Regions from separate parts of the Achromobacter sp. GW823-FHT04E03 genome, predicted to be linked through region 2. Evidence: riboswitches for the same ligand, from Rfam matches in the RefSeq annotation. Region 2 holds a riboswitch; the other holds the start of a gene.
What was found. A riboswitch is a leader RNA that binds a small molecule or an ion and turns the genes downstream of it on or off. The one in region 2 is predicted to bind glycine.
Positions count from the first base shown of each region.

Region 1: it holds a riboswitch for glycine, as region 2 does, so the genes downstream of both, gcvT (glycine cleavage system aminomethyltransferase GcvT) here and AC1RHV_RS08380 (D-amino acid dehydrogenase) in region 2, are expected to answer to the same signal.

Region 1 is NZ_JBXAIJ010000002.1:1,280,993-1,292,499, forward strand. Features, by position in the region: gene AC1RHV_RS17230 (GNAT family N-acetyltransferase) at 1-139, opposite strand, end outside; gene AC1RHV_RS17235 (GGDEF domain-containing protein) at 304-1,545, shown strand; gene AC1RHV_RS17240 (GNAT family N-acetyltransferase) at 1,556-2,074, opposite strand; gene AC1RHV_RS17245 (hypothetical protein) at 2,188-2,640, shown strand; gene AC1RHV_RS17250 (arginine/lysine/ornithine decarboxylase) at 2,906-5,167, shown strand; gene AC1RHV_RS17255 (BaiN/RdsA family NAD(P)/FAD-dependent oxidoreductase) at 5,167-6,369, shown strand; gene AC1RHV_RS17260 (superoxide dismutase) at 6,520-7,134, shown strand; gene AC1RHV_RS17265 (ZIP family metal transporter) at 7,165-8,058, shown strand; glycine riboswitch at 8,113-8,208, shown strand; glycine riboswitch at 8,244-8,366, shown strand; gene gcvT (glycine cleavage system aminomethyltransferase GcvT) at 8,453-9,553, shown strand; gene gcvH (glycine cleavage system protein GcvH) at 9,652-10,029, shown strand; gene gcvP (aminomethyl-transferring glycine dehydrogenase) at 10,133-11,507, shown strand, end outside.
Region 2 is NZ_JBXAIJ010000001.1:1,777,252-1,788,758, forward strand. Features, by position in the region: gene AC1RHV_RS08335 (methionine ABC transporter ATP-binding protein) at 1-216, opposite strand, end outside; gene AC1RHV_RS08340 (MetQ/NlpA family ABC transporter substrate-binding protein) at 232-1,047, opposite strand; gene AC1RHV_RS08345 (CopD family protein) at 1,203-1,628, opposite strand; gene AC1RHV_RS08350 (DUF2242 domain-containing protein) at 1,722-2,552, opposite strand; gene AC1RHV_RS08355 (spinster family MFS transporter) at 2,690-4,066, opposite strand; gene AC1RHV_RS08360 (AraC family transcriptional regulator) at 4,189-5,199, shown strand; gene AC1RHV_RS08365 (NAD/NADP-dependent octopine/nopaline dehydrogenase family protein) at 5,316-6,413, shown strand; gene AC1RHV_RS08370 (3-hydroxybutyryl-CoA dehydrogenase) at 6,430-7,425, shown strand; gene ampC (class C beta-lactamase) at 7,431-8,591, opposite strand; glycine riboswitch at 8,720-8,811, shown strand; glycine riboswitch at 8,813-8,904, shown strand; gene AC1RHV_RS08380 (D-amino acid dehydrogenase) at 8,949-10,178, shown strand; gene AC1RHV_RS08385 (hypothetical protein) at 10,414-10,977, shown strand; gene AC1RHV_RS08390 (hypothetical protein) at 10,992-11,318, shown strand; gene AC1RHV_RS08395 (hypothetical protein) at 11,413-11,507, shown strand, end outside.

The sequences.
Region 1 (11,507 bases), on a different contig from region 2:
GATAGATGGGCGCCTCGGCCCCTGCCATCTCGGCCACCGTCGGTCCTATCCGGCGTCGCAGTGCCAGGCCGAACGCGCGTTGATAGAAGTCGATGGCGTGTTCGAGATCGGGCACGTCGATGTTGACCAGGATGTGCATTGTGGGGCCGTCTGCTGAGTGAAGAAAAAAACATATCATGGCCGCGGCGCGCGGTGTTACTTGCAAATCCGCTAAAGAACATCGCGGCCGCGTCCGTAAATGACAGTACATGTGTTTGCCGATTTGGCGACGTCATCTCCGCAAGCGTAAAAAAGCCCCGACCCGTGCGTTACCCCCATATCCCCTGGCTGCCTTTGTTGTTCTATCCTGCGCTGCCGGTGGCCGCTGCGGTGGGGCTGCTGCTGTGGCGCGAATGGCCGCCGGCCTTGACGCAGATCGTGCCGTTCGTGCCTTGGGTGATGGCGCTGATCGGCGTTGCCGTGTGCCTGATGTACCAGCGCGCACAGACCATGGTGCTGATGCTCAGCGTGCTGGCCGCCACGGCGGCCTGGCCGGCGCTGGCCACGGAAGCGCCCTGGGCCGTCGGACCGGCGCTGGCGTGGTGGTCCCTGGCCTACACCATCAACGCCCTGTGGTCCGAGCGCTCCAGCATGTTGCTGGACCTGGCCGCCCGCATCGGCATGATCGCCGCCGGCGCGGCGGCGATTGCGCTGGCCGGCAAGGACGGCGTGAACGATCTGCTTGGCATGCTCTCCGTGCAGGGCAGGTTGGCCCACCTGAGCGTGCCGATCGAAGGATTGATCGCCTTGCTGGCCACGGGCCTGACGCTGACCCTGCTGTTGCTGCGCTATGGGCGTCCGCAGCAGGCGGGGCAGTGGCTAGGATTCGTGTGCATGGCGTGGGCCTTGCCGCGCGGGGCGGAGCATCCCGTCGAACTGGCGCTGATGTCTACCGCCGCGCTGACGGCCCTGTGCATCTCGCTGGCCCACGAAGGTTTCCACATGGCGTTTCGCGACGAGCTGACCGGCCTGCCGGGCCGGCGCGCGCTGAACGAGCGTCTGCAGCGCATGGGGCGCGTCTATACGCTGGCGATGGCCGACGTCGACAACTTCAAGGCTTTCAACGACACCCACGGGCATGACGTAGGCGACCAGGTCCTGCGCATGGTGGCGGCGCAGTTGCGGCGCGTGCCGGGCGGCGGCCGGGCCTACCGCTACGGCGGCGAGGAATTCACGCTGGTGTTCCCGGGCAAGACCGCGGCGGAAAGCATGCCGCACCTGGAAAGCGTCAGGCGCTCCATCGAGGCCTACCAGATGCGCCTGCGCGACAAGCCGGTGCGCCCCAAGGCCGACCAGATCGGCCTGCGCCGCCGCGGCGGGCGCGACGCGCGCAATGCGCGGCCGCTGCGGGTGACGGTCAGCATAGGCGTAGCCGAACGCAGCGACTCCCTGCGCGCGCCCGACGCGGTGATCAAGGCGGCGGATCAGGCGCTCTACAAAGCCAAGGACGAAGGCCGCAATCTGGTGCGGGCGTTCAGCACGCGGCGCCGGACTGGCGCGGCCTGATGCCGCGCCGCTACTTGCCGGCCAGCGGCAGCGCCATCAGCGCTTCGTCGTAGAGTTCGCCGTTCACGCATAGCGCTTCGCGCTCGCGCCCGTATTCGGCAAAGCCCAGGCTTAGATACAGCGCGGTGGCCGCCTGATTGTTGGCGGTCACGCTCAGCTGCACCTGGCGGATGCCGCGCATGCCCGAGGCATGGGCGATCGCCGCCTGCATCAGTTGCCGGGCCAGGCCCTGACCGCGCTGCGCCGGCGCCACGTACATGCTCCAGATGTGCGCTTTGTGGCGCATCTTCAGTTTGCGCTGGCGGCCCACGCCGACCATGCCGGCCAGGACCCCGCCGCAGAACGCGCCAAACATTGCGCTGTCGTCCGAAGGCTGGATCCAGCCGCGGATATCCTCCAATGTCAGCGTGTGTTCCTCTTCGTAACTCGATCCGAACGATTCAGGGGTTTCCACCAGGGCGTCCAGGCGCAATTGGCGCAGCGGCGCCGCGTCGGCGGGAACAAGGCGTCGGACGGTGATCGGGGACATGGTCGGCAAGTGTTGGGAATAGGGAACGTTCGGCGGTGGATTCGCCAGTATAGGGGGACGCGCTGCCTATAATGGTCCTAACGCCGCTTGCGGTTTTCACAAAGGAGCCAATGATGTTCGGTTTCCTCAAGACAAACCAGGACGCCAAGCGCGACGAAGTCCAGGAAGAGTTCGTGGCGCGCGTGGCGGGTGCTGCGCAGGACTTCGTCCAGGCAGCCGGCTCGGCTGGCGCCGTGCTGGATTACACGCCATCCAGCGTCCATGCGCTGGACGAAGCGCTGGAGGCCGCCCATCTCGGGACCTTGCCTCTCACTCCCATGCAGACCGTCGGCGCCGCCGCCTACCTCTACGAGGTGGGACGCCGCGCGTATGGCGGCCTCTACGAAGTGTGCGATGACGAGGACCCAGTGGTGCTGGTCTGCGGCGAGCCCGATTCCGAGGTCTGCTTCGGCGCCATCGCCAAGGTCGAAAGGCGCATCCGTTACGGCTCCGCCGAGGCCATCCCACCTTATTTCGAACAGTTCCTGATGGCCTTGCAGGCGGGCGAGGCCCGCACCATCCGCTAGCGTCCCGGCGCTTCGGGCGCCCGGTTTGCTTCCCCGTGCGGCCCGGCTCTCTGTGCTGAAAACGTCCGCTTTTGGCGCGATGACAACGGCCGTCCGGGCCATTCCGGGATTTCCCTTAGGGCTGTAAGAAAAACAGCCCTACAATTCGGCCATTCCCGCCGCCCTGGCGGGTGCTCGCGCCGTCTGTCATCAGGCGGATTTTTACTAGAAGTACACTCGCGCCGCGTTACGCGTCCGAACCCGCCTTGCCCCCAGGAGCGCCTGCATGAAATTCCGCTTCCCCATTTTCATCATCGACGAAGACTACCGTTCCGAGAACGCGTCCGGTCTGGGTATCCGCGCCTTGTCCGCGGCGATCGAGGCCGAGGGCGTCGAGGTGATCGGGGTGACCAGTTACGGCGATCTGAGCTCGTTCGCCCAGCAGCAGAGCCGGGCCAGCGCCTTCATCCTGTCGATCGACGACGAAGAGTTCGACGTGGATTCGCCCGAGGACGTGGCCAGCGCCATCAAGAACCTGCGCGCCTTCATCGGCGAGCTGCGTTTCCGCAATGCCGACATCCCCATCTACCTGTACGGCGAGACGCGCACGTCCGAGCACATCCCCAACGACATCCTGCGCGAGCTGCACGGCTTCATCCACATGTTCGAGGACACCCCCGAATTCGTGGCGCGCCACATCATCCGCGAAGCCCGCAGCTACGTCGACAGCCTGCCGCCGCCGTTCTTTCGTGAACTGGTCAAGTACGCGCAGGACGGCTCGTACTCCTGGCACTGCCCCGGCCACTCCGGCGGCGTGGCGTTCCTGAAGAGCCCGGTGGGCCAGATGTTCCACCAGTTCTTCGGCGAGAACATGCTGCGCGCAGACGTCTGCAACGCCGTGGACGAACTGGGCCAGCTGCTGGACCACACCGGTCCCGTGGCCGAATCCGAACTGAACGCCGCGCGCATCTTCCACGCCGACCACTGTTTCTTCGTGACCAACGGCACCTCCACCTCCAACAAGGTGGTGTGGCATGCCAACGTGGCCGCGGGCGACGTGGTGGTGGTGGACCGCAACTGCCACAAGTCGATCCTGCACGCCATCACGATGACGGGCGCGATTCCGGTGTTCCTGCGCCCCACGCGCAACCACCTGGGCATCATCGGTCCGATTCCGCTGGAAGAATTCCACCCGGACAACATCCGCAAGAAGATCGAGGCCAACCCCTTCGCGCGCGAAGCGGTGAACAAGAACCCGCGCATCCTGACGCTGACGCAGAGCACCTACGACGGCGTCATCTACAACGTCGAAATGATCAAGAAGCAGCTGGGGAGCTACGTCGACACGCTGCACTTCGACGAAGCCTGGCTGCCGCACGCGTCGTTCCACGAGTACTACCAGGACATGCACGCCATCGGCCAGGACCGTCCGCGCAGCCAGGACGCGATGGTGTTCGCCACCCACTCCACGCACAAGCTGCTGGCCGGCATTTCGCAGGCCTCGCAGATCATCGTGCAGGAGTCCGAGACCCGCAAGCTGGACCGCAACGTCTTCAACGAAGCCTACCTGATGCACACGTCCACCTCGCCCCAGTACGCGATCATCGCGTCCTGCGACGTGGCCGCCGCCATGATGGAGCCGCCGGGAGGCACCGCGCTGGTCGAGGAAAGCATCCGCGAAGCCCTGGACTTCCGTCGCGCCATGCGCAAGGTGGAATCCGAATTCGGCAAGAACGACTGGTGGTTCAAGGTCTGGGGGCCGAACCGCCTGGTTTCGGAAGGCATCGGCAACCGCGACGAATGGATCCTGGAGTCCAACGACCACTGGCATGGCTTCGGCGAAATGGCCGAAGGCTTCAACATGCTGGACCCGATCAAGGCCACCATCATCACCCCGGGCCTGGATATGTCGGGCAGCTTCGGCGAAACCGGCATTCCCGCCGCGCTGGTCTCCAAGTACCTGACCGAGCACGGCGTGGTGGTCGAGAAGACCGGCCTGTATTCGTTCTTCATCCTGTTCACCATCGGCATCACCAAGGGCCGCTGGAACACGCTGCTGACCGCCTTGCAGCAATTCAAGGACGACTACGACCGCAACCAGCCGCTGTGGCGCATCCTGCCGGAATTCTGCCGCGACCATCGCCGCTACGAGCGCATGGGCCTGCGCGACTTGTGCCAGGAGATCCACGAAGCCTATCGCGCGCGTGACGTGGCCCGCCTGACCACCGAGATGTACCTGAGCGACATGGTGCCGGCCCTCAAGCCGTCGGATGCCTTCGCCCGCATGGCGCACCGCGAGGTCGAGCGCGTCGACATCGACAAGCTCGAAGGCCGCGTCACCGGCGTGCTGCTGACCCCGTATCCTCCGGGCATCCCGCTCTTGATCCCGGGCGAACGCTTCAACCGCACCATCGTCCAGTACCTGCAGTTCGCGCGCGAGTTCAACCAGCGCTTCCCGGGCTTCGAAACCTACATCCACGGCCTGGCCGACGAAGTGGGTCCGGATGGCGAAAAGCGCTATTACGTCGACTGCCTGATCGAAGACTGATGTTCGATGTAGCAGTACTCGGCGCCGGCGCCGCGGGCATGATGTGTGCCGCGGTCGCCGGCCAGCGCGGCTTGCGCGTGGTGCTGGTCGACCACGCCGAGCGCCTGGCGGAGAAGATCCGCATTTCCGGTGGCGGCCGCTGCAACTTCACCAATATCGGCGCCGGCCCCGCCAACTTCCTCTCCGACAATCCGCATTTCTGCCGTTCGGCCTTGGCCGGTTACACGCCGCAGGATTTCCTGGCGCTGATGAAGCGCCACCACATCGCCTGGCATGAGAAGCATCGCGGCCAGCTGTTCTGCGACGATTCCAGCGAATCCATCATCGAAATGCTGCGCGCGGAGTGCGACGCGGGCAGGGTGCAGTGGCGCATGGGATGCTCGGTGGCCGAGATCGGCCATGGCGAGCAGGGTTACGAGCTGCACACCAGCCAGGGCACGATCCGCGCCGCGAAACTGGTGATCGCGACCGGCGGCATGGCCATTCCCCAACTGGGCGCCACCGATTTTGGCCTGAAGATCGCGCGGCAGTTCGGCCTGAAGGTCGTGGAACCGCGTCCCGCCCTGGTGCCGCTGACCTTCGATGCCGAGCAGTGGCGGTCCCTTTCCGAATTGTCCGGCGTGGCGCTGGAGGTCAATCTGCACACGGGGCAGGGCAAGGCGCGCGGCGAGTTTCTCGAGGACCTGCTCTTTACCCATCGCGGCCTGTCCGGACCTGCCATTCTGCAGATCTCCAGCTACTGGAAACCTGGGGAGCCCATCGTGATCGATCTGGCGCCTGGCCGCGATCTGGCGGAAGAACTGCTGGCGTCGAAGTCGGGCAACCGGCAGCAGCTGCATACCGTCCTGGCGGGCCTCTGGCCCAAGCGCCTGGCCGACCGCTGGCTGCACCTGGCGGAGCAGGGCGGCAAGCCGGGCCTGGCGGCGCTGCGCCCGGCCGACGCGCCGGACAAGACCTTGCGCACGCTGGCCCAGGACATCCATCAATGGAGCCTGGTGCCCAGCGGCACGGCCGGCTACAAGAAGGCCGAAGTCATGCGCGGCGGCGTGGACACGCGCGGGCTGGACCAGAAGTCCATGCAGGCCAAGACCGTCGCCGGCCTCTATTTCATCGGCGAAGCCGTGGACGTCACGGGCTGGCTGGGCGGCTACAACTTCCAGTGGGCCTGGGCTTCGGGCGTGGCCTGCGGCAAGGCGCTGTAGCGTCCTCTGGCGGGACAGGGCGCCGATAGGCCGGCGCTATGGCAGGTATTGGAAGCCTGCCATTGTTATATCAAATAAAAATACTTATCATTTATGTTTTCGATATTGATCCAAACCCTGAATCGGGGGGCGGATCCAACGGAGACATGCATGGCCTACACTCTTCCGCCCCTGCCGTATGCCTACGACGCCCTGGAACCTCACATCGACGCGATGACGATGGAGATCCACTACAGCAAGCACCATCAGACCTACGTCAACAGCCTGAACGCCGCGCTGGAAGGCGCGGGCATCGTCACCAACGAGCCGGTCGAGTCCCTGGTGGCGCGGCTGGAGCAGTTGCCCGAAGCCATCCGCGGCGCCGTGCGCAACCACGGCGGGGGCCACGCCAACCACAGCCTGTTCTGGTCGGTCATGTCGCCCGAGGGCGGGGGTGAGCCGGACGGCGCATTGGCAGCGGCCATCGAGTCCGAACTGGGCGGGCAGGCCGCCTTCCGCGACGCGTTCACCAAGGCTGCGCTGACCCGCTTCGGCAGCGGTTGGGCCTGGCTCTCGGTCACGCCGGCCGGCAAGCTTGCGGTGGAAAGCAGCGCCAACCAGGACAGCCCGCTGATGCACGGCAACACGCCCATTCTGGGGCTGGACGTGTGGGAGCACGCCTATTACCTGAAGTACCAGAACCGCAGGCCCGAGTACATCGGCGCCTTTTACAATGTCGTGAATTGGCCTGAAGTGGCGCGCCGCTACGCGGCAGCCCAGCGCTGAGCGCATCTCTCGCAAGGAGGGCAGCGGCACATGAATACCTTCAGCCGTCATCGCGTGCGGCCGGCGGCCACCAGCATCAGCGTGTGGACCCTGGCCGTATTGGTGGCATGCCTGGGCCTGCACCAGTTGTGGGCCTATCTGGACGTGCGCGCGCCGCACGTGGCCGATGCCCTCCTGGGCGGGCTGGTGGCCGCGGGCGCTACGGCCCTGGGTACTTTGCCCATCCTGTTTGCCCGGACCATCCCCCAGAAAATGCAGGACAGCATGTTCGGCTTCGGCGCCGGCGTGATGCTGGCCGCCAGCGCCTTCTCGCTGGTGGCGCCGGGCATCGCCGCGGGCCGCGACCTGGGCTATGGCCCCTGGGGCGCCGGCTTGACGGTGGGCGCGGCCGTACTGCTGGGGGCGGCGGTGCTGCTGCTCATGGACCGTACCCTGCCGCACGAACATTTCATCAAGGGCCGGGAAGGCATCGAGGCGCACCGCCTGCGCCGCACCTGGCTGTTCGTCTTCGCCATCACCCTGCACAACCTGCCGGAAGGCCTGGCCATAGGCGTGGGCTACGCGGGCAACGACGCCATGCGCGGCACCGCGCTGGCCACCGGCATTGCGATCCAGGACATTCCCGAGGGGCTGGTGGTGGCGGTGGCGCTGCTGGCGGCGGGCTATCAGCGCGCCTTCGCCGTGGCGCTGGGCATGCTGTCCGGGCTGGTCGAGCCGCTGGGCGCGGTGCTCGGCGCCGCAGTGGTCGGCTGGTCCGAGCCGCTTCTGCCCTGGGGCCTGGGTTTTGCCGCAGGCGCCATGCTGTTCGTGATCAGCCACGAGATCATCCCCGAATCGCACCGCAAGGGGCATGAGGTCTACGCGACCTGCGGCCTGATGCTGGGTTTCGTGCTGATGATGCTGCTGGACACGGCGCTGGGCTGAGCCGCCGCGGGCATTCCCTGGCCGCGGCTTTCGTTGTATGCTTGCGCCGCTGTCACGCATGTTGCGGGAGAGAGCGGCCTGTACGTCCGGCCGCCGCCGAAGGCGCAATTCGCCCGGAATCGCTCAGGTAACCCATACCGCCCATGCTTGCCCTGTCCCGGTTTTCTCACCGTGCGGACGCGGCAAAACAGTACTCTGGAGAGACCTGGCGCCGGCCCTGAACTAGGGACATAGCGAGCAGCCCAGGCGCCGAAGGTGCAAACCCGCCATGCGGGGCAACTCTCAGGCAAAAGGACAGAGGGGCGGAAGATTCAGCCGTTGTACAAGCGCACCCCGCTTGGCACCACTGGCATTCCGTAACCCTGGCAACACTGCCGCCCCGGAGTTTCCGCGCATGTCCGCAACCCTCAAACGCACCCCGCTGGCCGAAGAACACATCGCCTCTGGCGCCCGCATGGTCGACTTCGGCGGCTGGGACATGCCGCTGGCCTACGGTTCGCAGCTGGAAGAGCACCACGCCGTGCGCCAGGACGCCGGCATGTTCGACGTGTCGCACATGCTGAACGTCGACGTGGCCGGTCCCGACACGTTCGCCTTCCTGCAGCGCCTGGTCGCCAACGACGTGTCCAAGCTGACCGTGCCCGGCAAGGCGTTGTACAGCTGCATGCTGAACCCGCAAGGCGGCGTGATCGACGACCTGATCATCTATTTCTTCGCCGCCGACGAATGGCGCGTCGTGGTCAACGCAGGCACGGCCGACAAGGACGTCGCCTGGATGCAGCGCGTCAAGCAGGCTGGCCAGTTCGACGTTGCCATCACGCCGCGCCGCGATCTGGCCATGGTGGCCGTGCAAGGCCCCAACGCCCGCGCCAAGGTCTGGGCCGCGCGCCCGGCCTGGCAGGCCGCCAGCGAGCCGCTGACCCCCTTCGTGGCCGCCCGCGTGGGCGACGACACCCTGGTGGCCCGTACCGGCTACACCGGCGAGGACGGCTTTGAAATCGTGCTGCCGGCCGCCGAAGTCGTGCAGCTGTGGCGCGACCTGGTCGCCCAGGGCGTGCGTCCCTGCGGCCTGGGCGCGCGCGACACGCTGCGCCTGGAAGCCGGCATGAATCTGTACGGCCAGGACATGGACGAGCTGACCCAGCCCGACCAGGCCGGCCTGACCTGGACCGTGTCCCTGAAGAACGCCGAGCGCCGCTTCATCGGCCGCGACGCGCTGGAACAATTCGCCACCCCCGCCACCTTCATCGGCCTGAAGCTGCAAGAGCGCGGCGTGATGCGCGCGCACATGGCCGTGCGCACCAAGGAAGGCACGGGCGAACTCACCAGCGGCACCATGTCGCCTACGCTGGGCGTGTCGATCGGCTTTGCCCGTCTGCCTCAAGGCGTCAAGGCGGGCGACACGGTCGAGGTCGACATCCGCGGTAAGTGGGTGCCCGCCCTGGCCTGCAAATTGCCGTTCGTGCGTAACGGCAAAGCGGTCGAACACTCGTAAACTCGAAGCTTCGCGCGAGCCGCCGGCCCCTGGGGCGACGGCCGCCCGCGCGAGGCGCGCAACACCATTCATCTACCCGCATTCCCTCAGGAGTTCCCATGAGTCTGCCCACCGATCGCAAGTACACCGAGTCCCATGAATGGGTCAAAGCCGAAGGCGATGTGTTCGTCGTCGGCATCACCGATACCGCCCAGGATCAATTGGGCGACCTGGTCTTCGTTGGCGACGTGAAGGTCGGCGCCAAGCTGAACGCCGGTGAAACCGCTGGCGTGGTCGAATCGGTCAAGGCCGCTTCGGACATCTACGCTCCCGTGGCCGGCGAGATCGTCGCGTTCAACGAAGAGCTGGAAAACAATCCCAACCTGATCAACGAATCGGCCTTCACCGCCTGGATCTTCAAGATCAAGCCGGTCAACGCCGCCGACGCCGACAAGCTGCTCGACGCCGCCGGCTACGAAGCCGTCGCCAACGGCTAAGCCAGCCTGGCTGGAACGGGCGCAGGGCACCCGCCACGCGCCTGTTCCGCAAGATGCAATACCGTCCGTCCTCCGACGACACCCGCTATCCCGAGACCTCTCCATGTCGCGCGCCCTAGACACCCACACCGACTTCATTCCCCGCCACATCGGCCCTTCCGACGCCGACCAGGCCGCCATGCTTGCCGTCATCGGCAGCGCCAGCCTGGACGCCCTGATCGAAGAAGTCGTGCCGCCCAAGATCCGCAGCCAGGCCCCGCTGGCGCTGCCCGCCTCGCGCAGCGAAACCGACGTGCTGGCCGAACTGAAGCAGATCGCCGGCCGCAACAAGGTCTACCGCAGCTATATCGGCCAGGGGTACTACGGCACGCAGACGCCCAACGTGGTGTTGCGCAACATTCTTGAGAATCCCGCCTGGTACACGGCCTACACGCCCTACCAGCCCGAGATCTCGCAGGGCCGCCTCGAAGCCCTGCTGAACTACCAGACCATGGTCGCCGACCTGACCGGGCTGGACATCTCCAACGCCTCGCTGCTGGACGAAAGCACCGCCGCCGCCGAAGCCATGACGCTGGCGCGTCGCAGCGCGAAGTCGAAGAGCCCGGTGTTCTTCATTTCGCGCCACGTGCATCCCCAGACCATCGAAGTCGTGCGCACGCGCGCCGAAGGACTGGACATCGAAATCACCATCGGCGACGAGGCCGAAGGCCTGCCCGAGTGCTTCGGCGTGTTGCTGCAGTACCCGCACAGCACCGGCTCCGTCGCCGACTACCGCAAGCTGGCCGAAGCCGCGCATGCGCAGGGCGCCATCGTGGCCGTCGCGACTGACCTGCTGGCGCTGGCCCTGCTGGCCGCGCCCGGCGAATGGGGCGCGGATATCGCCATCGGTTCGGCCCAGCGCTTCGGCGTGCCGTTCGGTTTCGGCGGCCCGCATGCCGGCTTCATGGCCTGCAAGGACGCCTTCAAGCGCAACATGGCTGGCCGCCTGGTCGGCGTGTCCAAGGACGCGCAGGGCAACCCGGCCATGCGCCTGGCGCTGCAGACGCGCGAACAGCACATCCGCCGCGAAAAGGCCACCTCCAACATCTGCACCGCGCAAGTGCTGCTGGCCGTGATGGCTGGCATGTATGCCGTTTGGCACGGCCCGGCCGGCATCCGCCGCATCGCCGAACGCGTGCAGCGCAGCACCGCCATCCTGCGCGCCGAGCTGGTCAAGCTGGGCGTGAAGGTCGTCAACGACACCTTCTTCGACACGCTGCTGCTGGAAACCGGGGCGGCCACGCCCGCCATCCTGACCGCCGCCGATTGCGCGCACATCAACCTGCGCCGCGTCGATGGCGCCCGCCTGGCGGTGTCGCTGGACGAGACCGTGACCGCGGCTGACCTGCAGGCGCTGGTCAACGTCTTCGCCGCCGGCCTGGAACGCGATGACGTCGAACTCGACATCGACGCGCTGGACGCGGCCGCCGCCAGCGGCA
Region 2 (11,507 bases):
ACGCAGCAGCGTGGACTTGCCTGCGCCGCTGCGTCCGATGATGCCGAAGACCTCGCCGCGGGCGATGGAAAACGACACGTCGGACAGCGCGGCCACCGGCCCCTGCGCGCCCTCGTAGCGCTTCTGCAGCCCTTCGAACACGACGTGCGCATCAACGGCCTGCGGTCGCGGTGCGGCGTCGGCCAGCTCGGCCATGGAGAATTCGTGTTGCATCATTGCCCGATTCCGATCTCAGAAAACCGGAATCACCGAGCCTTCGTACTTGCTCAGGATGAACTGGCGCACTTCCTCGGAGTGATAGGCCTTGACCAGTTCAGGCACCCAGGGCGCGTTCTTGTCCTGTTCGCGAACCGCGATGATGTTCACGTAGGGGTTGTTTTCCTTCTTCTCCACCGCGATGCCGTCGCGCGTGGCGATCAGCCCGGCCTGATAGGCGAAGCTGTTGACGATGGCCGCGGTGTCCACGTCCGGCAGCGAGCGCGCCAGCACCACGGAGGCGCTTTCCACGAAATTGAGCTTCTTGGGGTTGGAGGTCACGTCCGCCAAGGTCGCCGTGCCGGTGGCCGGATCGAAACCGTCCTTCAACGTGATCAGGCCCTGGTCGCGCAGGATGACCAGCGCGCGCGTCTGGTTGCTGGGGTCGTTGGGAATGCCGACGCGGGCGCCTTCGGGCAGCTCATTGAGCGACTTGTACTTCCTGGAGTAGAACGCGATGGGCGAGATCAGCGTGTTGGCCACGGATACGAGCTTGTAGCCGCGCTGCTTGATCTGGTCGTTCAGGAAGGGGATGTGCTGGAAGGCGTTGGCGTTCAGGTCGCCATTGTTGAGCGCCTCGTTCGGACTGGCGGTGCCTGTGATCACCACGGGCTCCACGGCCAGGCCGTTCTTCTTGGCGACCTGGGCCACCACCTCCCAGATCTGCTCGTCGACGCCACCGCGCACGCCCACCTTCAGGGGTTTGGGATCGGCCGAGAAAGCCGGGCCATGGAACATTGCCGCCGAAGCCAGCACCGCGCCCAGCAGGCGCTTGAAGAAACGGGAAGTCATGTTGGAATCGCCTCTCAGGCTATGCGGTTATGAGAGAAACGATTCTAGGGAGGGGGACGGACCCCGCGAACGAATAGTTCGTTGAGTCCTTATTACAGGGGCGTTTGGTTATGGCGGCTGGGCATATGGTCCCGGCACATGCGCCGCCGCGCAGATCAGAAGGGTTTGACGACCACCAGCGTCACGATGGCCGCGGAAGCGATGACGGTGAAAGGCGCGTACAGATCCACCAGCGGCGGACGCTTGGCGCTGCCATTGGCCATGCGCCGCAATGCCGCGCTCTGGATGCCGAGCAGCGCCGACAGCGCCAGCGCGAAGCCAACCTTGACCCAGATCCAGGTCATCGCGAACCAGCCGAAAGTCATGGCCAGGTGCAGGCCGACCAGCCAGGTCAGCACCATGGCCGGCGTGGTCACGTAGAGCGTCCAACGGCGCAAGGCGCCCAGCGTCTTGCGTTCTTTGGGCGCTTCTTCGCTGTCCTGCGGCTGCGAGGACAGCAGGAACAAGGACACGAACAGCGATCCGCCCAGCCAGGCGACCACGGCCGCCACGTGGAGCATTTTCAGGAGTTGATAGGTCATGATGCCCGCGATTATCGCCGGATGCGGACCGCGCCGCGAGTCGGCGCGGCGCATCCGTTTGCGCTACGGCAAGCGGTGCCCCGCAAGGCTGCCTTACTTGGCCGCCTCGGGGCTGGCCGGGGCGGCCGCGCCGGATGCAGGGGCCGACGCCGGAGCGGGAGCGGTCGAAGCGGGCGCGGCGGATGTCGGCGCGGCGCTTGCCGGCGCGGCGCTTGCCGGAGCGGCGGACGCGGGCCCACCAGGTGCAGGCGCTTTTGGAGATTCGCTACCGCCGTTGGCCGCGGCCGGATTCAGGGTATCGGCTGGCTTGTCCGGAGATTCCGCGGGCTCGGCCGGCGCGGCCTTGGGCTGCGCCTTGGCACGGCTCGCGGGCGGATGAGGCGCGGCGGCCGCCTGCGCGTCCGGCAGGAAACGCTGCAGCAACTGGAAGAAACCTTCGTAGAACTTGGGTCGCGCAACCGTCTGGCTGCCCGTCTTCACCAGCGAATCGTCGCTGGAGCCGAACGGCATGGACACCTGCCCCAGCACGCTCACCCCCACACTGGCCGAGCTGTTGGTTCGCTTGATCGAATAGCGGTCCTGCACCGCGTTGGCGAACACCGTGGCGCGCTCGTTCGCGCTGCCGTCGGAGGCGCATTCGATGTTGAAGGCGATCTGCGTATGCTGGCCGTTCTCGTCCTGGAAATTCTTGTGCCCCGTGACCCGCGAACCCTCGAACTTGTCGATGTTGTAGCCCTGGCTCAGCAAGGCGCGGCGGCCCGCGTCGCAGGCGGCGACGTTACTTGCTTCGACGGTGCGCGAGTAGGTGTTGTTCTGGGTGAAGTCTTCTTTTTCGAACTCTGGCTTGGGGGATGAGCATCCCGCCAGGACGCCCACCAGGGCAACGGACAGGGCCAGCGACGAACTGCGGGAAAAACGGGGCATGAATTGGAGGAACAGTAATGCGTCAAGCGTCCGTTATAGCGCATCCCCGGCACCATTTCTTTTACGAGGAATGTGCAGTTCAACGGAGAGGTAACAGAGTTCAAAAAAGGGCCGCATCGCGACCCGGGCAGCCGCGTTCAGGGCGACACGCGCGCCGGCGCAAGCGGCGGCGCCTCCTGCGCCTCCAGGTTCAGGCTGCGCCGGTAGTGCTTGCAGCCAGCGGCGAGCAGGCCGATGCACAACACCGCGGCCACGCCAATCAGGACCGAGATGGATTGCCCGACTGCCGCCGGGTTCTTGAACAACCGATCAGTCAGCATGGCCACGGCGGTGGTGCCCAGGCCCAGCCCGATCAGGTTCGAGATCAGCAGGAATAGCGCCGACACCTGGGCGCGCAGCTGATTGGGGGGCAGGATCTGCATCGCAGCCGTCGAGGTCGGCATGGGGAACGAGGCGAAGAACATGGCCGGCAGCAGCAAGCCCACCGACCACCACAGGGAATCGACCTGGGTGAAGATCACCGCCGGCAAGGCCATGCCGGCCGCGCCGATCACGCCGGCGCGCAGCGGCGCATCGCTGTAGCCGCGCTTGGCCAGCCAGTCCATCAGCCAGCCGCCGCAGAACACCCCGGCGGTGTTGGCGACGAGCACCACCACGCCCAGCATGTAGCCGGCTTCGGAAGGCGACATGCCGAACTTGCGCATGTAGAACGCCGGCGTCCAGCCCAGCAGCGCGAACAGCACCATCGCATAGAACGAGAAGCCCAGGTAGTGGCAGAAAAAGGTGCTGCGGTGGCGGCCCAGGAAGCGGAAAGTATCTTTCATGGCGGGCTTCTGCACCTGCCCCGAGGCATTGCGCCGCAAGCCCAGCCGCTGCGGATCTCGCACCGTCAGCAGGATCAGCAGCGCGATCAGCAGGCCTGGCAATCCCACAATGAAGAAGGTCACCTGCCAGGGCCGCATCGCGCCTATCCAGGGCAAGGCAACGGTATCCACGCTCTTGAGCAGGTTGATGACGTAGCCGCCGATCAGGAATGCCATGCCGCCGCCGATGAACGAGCCGATCGAATATATCCCGACTGCGCGCCCCAGTTTTTCACGCGGAAACATGTCGCTGAGCATGGAGTACGTGGCAGGCGACAGCGCCGCCTCGCCCACGCCCACGCCGATCCGCGCAAGAAACATCTGCGCGAAATTGCGCGACAGGCCACAGGCCGCCGTGGCCAGGCTCCAGAATGCGACGCCGATCGCGATGATCTTGGGCCGCGAATAGCGATCCGCCAGCAAGGCGATCGGTATGCCCATGAAGGCGTAGAACAAGGAAAACGCCAGGCCGTGCAGCAAGCTGAATTGCGTGTCGGACAGCTGCAGGTCATGCTTGATGGGCTCGATCATCAGCGCCAGGATCTGCCTGTCGACGAAGGAAAATATGTACGCTAGCATGCATATCACCACGACATACCACTCGTAGGCGTAGCTAGGTTTTGATCCGTGCCGCGGGCTGCCGTCAGTCATGGTTTGTTTCCCTTGTATGGTGGTGAGATCTGCCCATGCCCAAGGACCGGGTCGCGTCTCACTTGCTTGCAGGCCCATCTTTTGTAGGTCTTTGCGCAGCCAGCCTCTATACGCCTGACGCAATGACTGTTCCCGCTGCGCAGGAAAGCATGTTCAACGACACCAATCCGCTGGACCGCCATTGCTTGCTGGACTCGGGCAACATCGCCGAGATCAAGGACCAGGTCAGCCAGCACCTCTGGTCGCACCGCATGTGCGTCCCCCCGGGAAAACCCCTGCAATCCCGCCTGTACGGCGTCTTCTTCGGCAATGCGGCCTTGTTCGATCTGCACTATGGCGCGGAAGTCGAGATCGACGCCGGCGATATCGCCAGCTACTACCTGATCCGAATCACGCTGCAAGGCTCCGGGCTGATCACGCTGGGCAAGCGCAGCGCGTCGATGAGCGCGGGCAGCCTGACCATTTCCTCGCCGTCCGAGCGCAGCGTGATCCGCATCGGCCGCGACTGCCGCAACCTGATCCTGCGCATCGAGCGCGAGGCGCTGGAGCGCCAGCTGCAGCGGCTGCTTGAACGCCCTATCAAGCAGGCGCTGGTGTTCGACCTGCAAATGGATGCCGACGCTTCCGGACCGGTGGCGGTGCGCGAAACGCTGGACTATCTGTGCCGGCTGTACCGCCATCCCGCCATTGAAGGCGTCACGCAAACGCTGGCCGCCGGCTTTTCAGACTACCTGCTGACGCTGCTGCTGACCCAGCTGCCGCACAACTACTCCGAGGCTTTGCAGGCAGACCGCCGCCAGCCGTTGCCGCTGCACGTGCGGCGCGCGCGCGATTACATAGAAAGCCATCTGGACCAGCCGCTATCGCTGATGGACCTGGCGGCCTACTGCGGCGTCTCCGTGCGCACGCTGCAAAACGGCTTTTCGCAGTTCCTGAAGCAGAGTCCCAGCGACTACGTGCGCAACCAGCGGCTGGCCCAGGTGCACGCGGCGCTTGCGCAAGCCGGCGAAGGCGATAGCGTCACCGACATCCTGCTGCGGCACGGCATTTCCAGCTTCGGGCATTTCGCCACCCACTACCGCAAGCGCTACGGCTGCCTGCCGTCGGACACCCTGCGCCAAAGCAGGCATTAGGCGTCGCACGGCAGCGCCGGATTCGCTTGCCGGATCGGAACGCCGCTTGCGCGTTCGGCGCAGCCACGCCTGCACGCCGCCGCTAGGATCAAGGCTCCATCTGACGGAGCTTGACCATGAGAATCAGCGTCATAGGCGGCGGCCACGGCTGCTACGCGGCAGCGGCCGAGCTGTTTGAGAAAGGCCATCACGTGCATTGGTGGCGCAGGGACTGGTCGGCCTTCCAGGGCTTGCGGGATGCGGGCGCGCTGACGGTCACCGACTATCGCGGCAGCCGCCAGGTTCCGCTGGGCGACGGACCGCGGCAGTTGCAGCTGGTGCGCGACCTGGCCACAGCCGTGGAGCATGCGGAGCTGCTGGTCATTCCCCTGCCTTCCACCACCCACGAAGCGCTGGCGCGGGAATTGGCGCCGCTGCTGCGCGACGGCCAGGTCGTGTTCCTGCCGCCTGGCACCTTCGGCTGCTACGTCTTCGCCCGCGCCATGAAAGACGCGGGAAACGTCGCGGATACGGCCTTCGCCGAAACCGGCACCCTGCCCTATCTGGCCCGCAAGCATGGCGAAAAGGTCGTGATCAGCGGCTACGCCACCCGTCTGCCCACCGGCGTCTTTCCGCGGCGGCTGTCGAAGCAGGCGCTGGCCGTGGTCCAGCGCGCCTACCCCAGCATCGAACCGATAGAGGACGGACTTTCGGGCGCACTGATGAACGCCGGCCCCATCATCCATCCGCCGCTCATCATGATGAATGCAGGGCCGCTGGAACACTTCGACAAATGGGACATCCACAACGAAGGCACCCAGGCCTCCATACGGCGCGTGACCGACGCGCTGGACGCGGAGCGCATCGCCATCCGTGTGGCCCTGGGCTATGCCGCGCCCCACTTCCCGTTGGCCGACCACTATGCCGCCGAAGGCGATGAATGGATGTACGGCCGCGGCGCCCATGGCAAGCTCACCGACAGCGGCGACTGGCGCGAGGACATAGACCTGCACACGCACCGCTACATGCTCGAAGACACGCGGCTCGGCCTGTCATTCCTGGTGTCCGCCGGCCGCTGGGCGGGCGTGCCGACGCCGGTCGCGCAAGGCCTGCTGAGCCTGGCCAGCGCGGTCACCGGCCGCGACCTCTACGCGGAAGGACGCACATTCGAACGCCTGGGCCTGGACCGCCTGTCGCACGCGGACATGCGCCAGCTTCTGGCCGAAGGCTGCTGACACGGAGATACAAGCCATGAATGAAAAAATGTGCGTAGTCGGCGCCGGCCGCATGGGCGTGGGCATCACGCTGTCATACATCCATGCGGGACTGGACGTCACGCTGATAGACATCAAATCGCGCACGTCCGCCGAGCAGGCCGGGTACTTCGCCCGTGTGCGGGACGATCTGCGCCGCGAGCTCGGCATCCTGTGCAGGCTGGGCTTGCTCGACGCCGCGCAGGCGGAGGTTGCGCTGGCGCGCGTGCGCCTATGCACGCGCGAGGATGCGGAGGCAGACCTGCGGCAGGCGCGCGTGGTGTTCGAAGCCGTGCCTGAACGCCTGGACGCCAAGCGCGATGCCTTTGTATGGCTGGGAGCGGCCTGCGCGCCGGACAGCATCATCGCGTCCACCACGTCCACCTTTCTGGTCACCGAGCTGGCGGAACTGGTGCAAAACCGGCAGCGCTTCCTGAACGCGCACTGGCTCAACCCCGCCTACCTGATACCGCTGGTGGAAGTGAGCCGCGGCCCGCAGACCAGCGAGGCCGCGACGCAAGGGCTGCTGGCAGCGCTGCGCCTGGCGGGCAAGAAGCCCGTGCAGTGCGCCCCCGCCGCGGGCTACATCGTGCCCCGCATCCAGGCCCTGGCCATGAACGAAGCGGCCCGCATGGTGGAGGAAGGCGTGGCCAGCGCCGAAGACATCGACACGGCCGTGCGCCTGGGCTTCGGCCTGCGTTTTTCGGTTCTGGGGCTGCTGGAGTTCATCGACTGGGGCGGCGGCGACATCCTCTACTACGCCTCGCGCTACCTCGCCGATGCCATCGATCCGCGCTTCGCCTCGCCTGCGGTCATCGCCCGCAATATGGAACAAGGGCGCAACGGGCTGCGCGACGGCCAGGGCTTCTATGACTACGCCGGCATGGACGTGAATGCCTACAAGATGGAGCGGCTGGCGCAATTGTGCAAGCGCCTGGAAGTGATGGACCTGCTGCCCCGCTACGGCGCGGCGAGGCAGCCGCCCGCGCGATAGCGGGCCTATTGCTCCAGTTCGCCCAGGATCCGGTACGCCAGCCGGACCCTGGCCTCGTTGGGATAATTCCGGTTGGCCAGTATCACGATGCCCAGCTTCTTCGACGGCACGAACGCCACATAGCCGCCGAAGCCATTGGTCGAACCCGTCTTGTTGATCCACACGGTCTCCTGCGGCGGCAGCGGCGGGTTCAACGCCGCCACGGGCTGGCTCTGGCTGTTGTAGTTGCCGGCATTGGCCGTCAACAGCGCGTCCAGCGTTGCCGGATAGCGCAATTGCTCCCAGGCCAGGTCCTGGGTCATGTCGCCCAGCTGGTAATAACCGACGTGCGTCTGCGCGATTGCGCCGCGCAGTCCGGCATCCGCAAGGTTCAAGCCCATGTTCGCGTCGACGAAACGGATCAGGTCGCGTGCGCTGGTCTTCACGCCGTAGGCTTCGTCGGCCAGCACGCCCGGATTCACGCGCACGGGCGCATTCTGCTTGTTGTAGCCCTGCGCGTAGTCCGCCATCCTGGCGGCGGGCACGTCGATGTAGGTGCTGGTCAGGCCCAGCTTGGGAAACAGGTCCCGCTCCATGGCCGCCTTGAACGGCCGGTTCAGGCTCTTGGCCGCCACCATGCCCAGCATGCCGATACTGGGGTTGGCGTAGGTGCGATACGTGCCAGCGGCATGCTCGGGCTTCCAGGCCTTGAGATAGGCCATCAGCTGCGCCTGGTTCTTGATCGCGTCGGGCACCTGCAAGGGGAAGCCGCCGGTCGTGTGCGTCCCCAGGTTGATCAGGCTCAGCTTGGCGAAGTCGCTGCCGGCGAGCTCCGGCAGGTACTTGGCCGGACTGTCGCTCAAGGCCAGGCGGCCGCGCACCTGTGCATAGGCTGCCAGGGTTGCCGTGTAGGTCTTGCTGATGGAGCCGATCTCGTACAGCGTATCGCTGCCGGCAGGCCTGCCGGTCTGCCTGGACGCCACGCCATAGTTGTAGAAATGCTGTGTCCCGTTGCGGGTCACGGCGATCGACATGCCCGCAATGCCGTGTTCGCGCATGACGGCCTGGACCGCCTCGTCGACCTTGCGGTCCGTCTCTGCCTGGCCGGCCTGCGCCAGCGCGCAGCCTGCGGCCATCAGCGCAAACAATCCCGTGCGCAGCATGCTGTTCAAGCGCATTCTCGTCATTCCCTGTCGTGTCGGATCCGTGGCGCCGCGACGGCGGCGCGCATGCATCGTAGCGCGATGCGACGCCTTATTGGTACTAACCCTTGGTCTCATCCCAGGGGAATTTGGCTATTCTCGCCTCGTCGATCCAAAACCCCGCAGAAGAGACCTGCCCCCGCGGCAGGCGCCGACGGAGCAACCGCCCCGGAAACTCTCAGGCAAACAGGACTGCGCGGTCTAGACAATCTGGAGAGAGGCGCCAAGCGCGCCCACCGAAGGGGAACCCGCCGCCGTCTGCGCCGCGGGTGAAGCTCTCAGGTACAGAGACAGATGGGGTGCTGCGGCCGGGTGGCCGCGGCCACTCAATCTGGAGCCATCATGCCCCGCATCGCCATCATTGGCGCCGGTATCACCGGCGTCACGTCCGCCTATGCCTTGAGCAAACTGGGATATCACGTCACTGTCTATGACCGCCAGCGCTATCCGGCCATGGAGACCTCCTACGCCAACGGCGGCCAGTTGTCGGCCAGCAACGCCGAGGTCTGGAACAGCACCGCCACCATCATGAAAGGCCTGCGCTGGCTCGGCCGCCACAACGCCCCGCTGCTGCTCAATCCCCGCTTCAGCTGGCACAAGTACTCCTGGCTGGCGCAGTTCATCGGACAGATCCGCAACTACCGCCGCAACACGATCGAGACCACCCGGCTGGCCATCGCCGCGCGCCAGCATCTGTACGCCATGGCGGAAGAAGAAGGCATAGATTTCGACCTGGAGCGCCGCGGCATCCTGCACATCTACCACGACGCCGCCAGCTTCGAGACCGCGCGCCGCGCCAATGCCCTGCTGCAGGAAGGCGGGCTGGAGCGCTACGCGGTGTCGCCCGAGGAAGCGCGCAGCATCGAGCCCACGCTGCAAACCGCCTGCCATGGCGGCTTCTACACGCCTTCGGACGCCACCGGCGACATCCACAAGTTCACCAGCGGCCTGGCCCGCGCCTGCGCACGCCGCGGCGTGCGCTTCGCGCAGGACGCGGACATCCGCAACATCAGCCTGGACGGCGCGCCCTACGTGCTCGACGTCGTACGCGAAGGCGGCACGCGCCGCGAACAGCACGAGGCCGACGCCATCGTCGTCTGCGCCGGCGCCGTCAGCCGGCAGTTCGCCAGGCAGCTGGGCGACACGCTCAACATCTACCCGGTCAAGGGCTACTCCATCAGCGTGCATCTGGACGACGCCGCCAGCCAGGCGGCCGCGCCGCGCGTCAGCCTGCTGGACGAAGCCGCCAAGATCGTCACCAGCCGCCTGGGCGACCGCTTCCGCGTGGCCGGCACGGCGGAGTTCAATGGCTTCAACATGGACATCCGCGCGGAGCGCGTGCAGCCCCTGGTGGACTGGACCCGCAAGCACTTCCCCGGCATCCGCACCTCTCGCGTGGTGCCGTGGTGCGGGCTGCGCCCCATGACTCCAAGCATGATGCCCCGCGTGGGCCCAGGCAGGCGGCCCGGCGTGTTTTACAACACGGGGCATGGGCACCTGGGCTGGACCTTGTCGGCAGCGACGGCGCAGATGCTGGCGGCGAGCGTGAGGGAGGGGGTGGGCGAGGCATGAGTCGAGGGCCGCGCGACGCATCGCGCGGCCCGCAAAAAAAACCAGTCGGTTGGTATCTGTCGCCCTCGCCTCATACCAAAGGCCAATGGATTTCCGGCCAAAACCCGCCTACTGTTTCGCAACATGAAAATCCAGAAAACATCTGGATTGAAAACAAGCCGCCACAACCAGTACAGCCTTCCGCCTACGGCCGTGAAAATCTTGCGCAGATAATTATTCCACTTGGGGGAGTGCAATGAAACCAACCACGGCGAAGGCCAAAGCCACCCTCGCGGCACTTGTTCTTACTTTTCTTTCCAGCTGCTCCATAAACATAGTATCCAACTACGACGAAGCATTGGATAAAGGAGCAATGGATCTCGTCTCTATGACCGCAAGTATTTTCGGAAAACTGCGGCAGTGCGCAATCAAGGGGAAAGGGGTCTGCGCAGATCCGAGTACGACATACGCCCCTGAAAATTACTCCGAGATAAGAAACAAGCTTGATGTCATGATCGTACGGTCTACCGCCGACGCACGAAACAAGGGAACAACCACCCAATTATATCGGGCCGGCCAAGCACTCTTACTCGACCCTCCTTTGCCGCTCGAAGACTCCGCAACAGCAGAGGCTCAAGGCGAAAGGGAATTCACGCAGCCCTTTTCACCGCTCAATTCGCTTGAAGGCAGAAACTCCCGCAACACTCCCCTAGACCTTCAAACCATACAACTGGCCCAACAATTAATAAATATTCATTTCCGAGCAATAATGACTACACAGAGCGCGAGAAAGGCAGGTGAGAAAGCCGAATTAAAATAACAGGGAGACAATAAATGAACTGGACAAAAGTACTTGAGGATATGCTGACCGCCGCCGAAAAATCTGCTGGCGGCGCCTGGGCAAAGCTGGAGAGCTACGCTGAACAGGAGTTTCAGACGCTAGTTGGCGTTGCCTCCAAGATTCAAAAGCGCCAGGCCGAAAAAACCATAACGGAGGTAAACGCCCATTTCTTAATGGATCAATACCGGCTGGCCGCAAAAGCAGTTCTTTTTGCCATTGTGGATCTCTCGAATATCGTCATCCAAAACTCATGGAACGCGGCAATGGCTGTATTGAGGAAGGCCATTTCCAGTGCCATTGGCTGGCCATTGCTCGCCTGAGGCCGACGCGTCAAGCGAATGGTACGGCTGGGGATTACATTCGGAAAGCTCCGGTACCGCGACCGAATTCCACGTTTCTCTTGAGAGACCCCCAATGGAAACCGTTACTGGCGAACCAAAAACAGCCCTCGACGAGTCCGTCAATGCAGGCCGGAAGCCGGCCAGGCGTAAAACGCGCTACCAGATGGT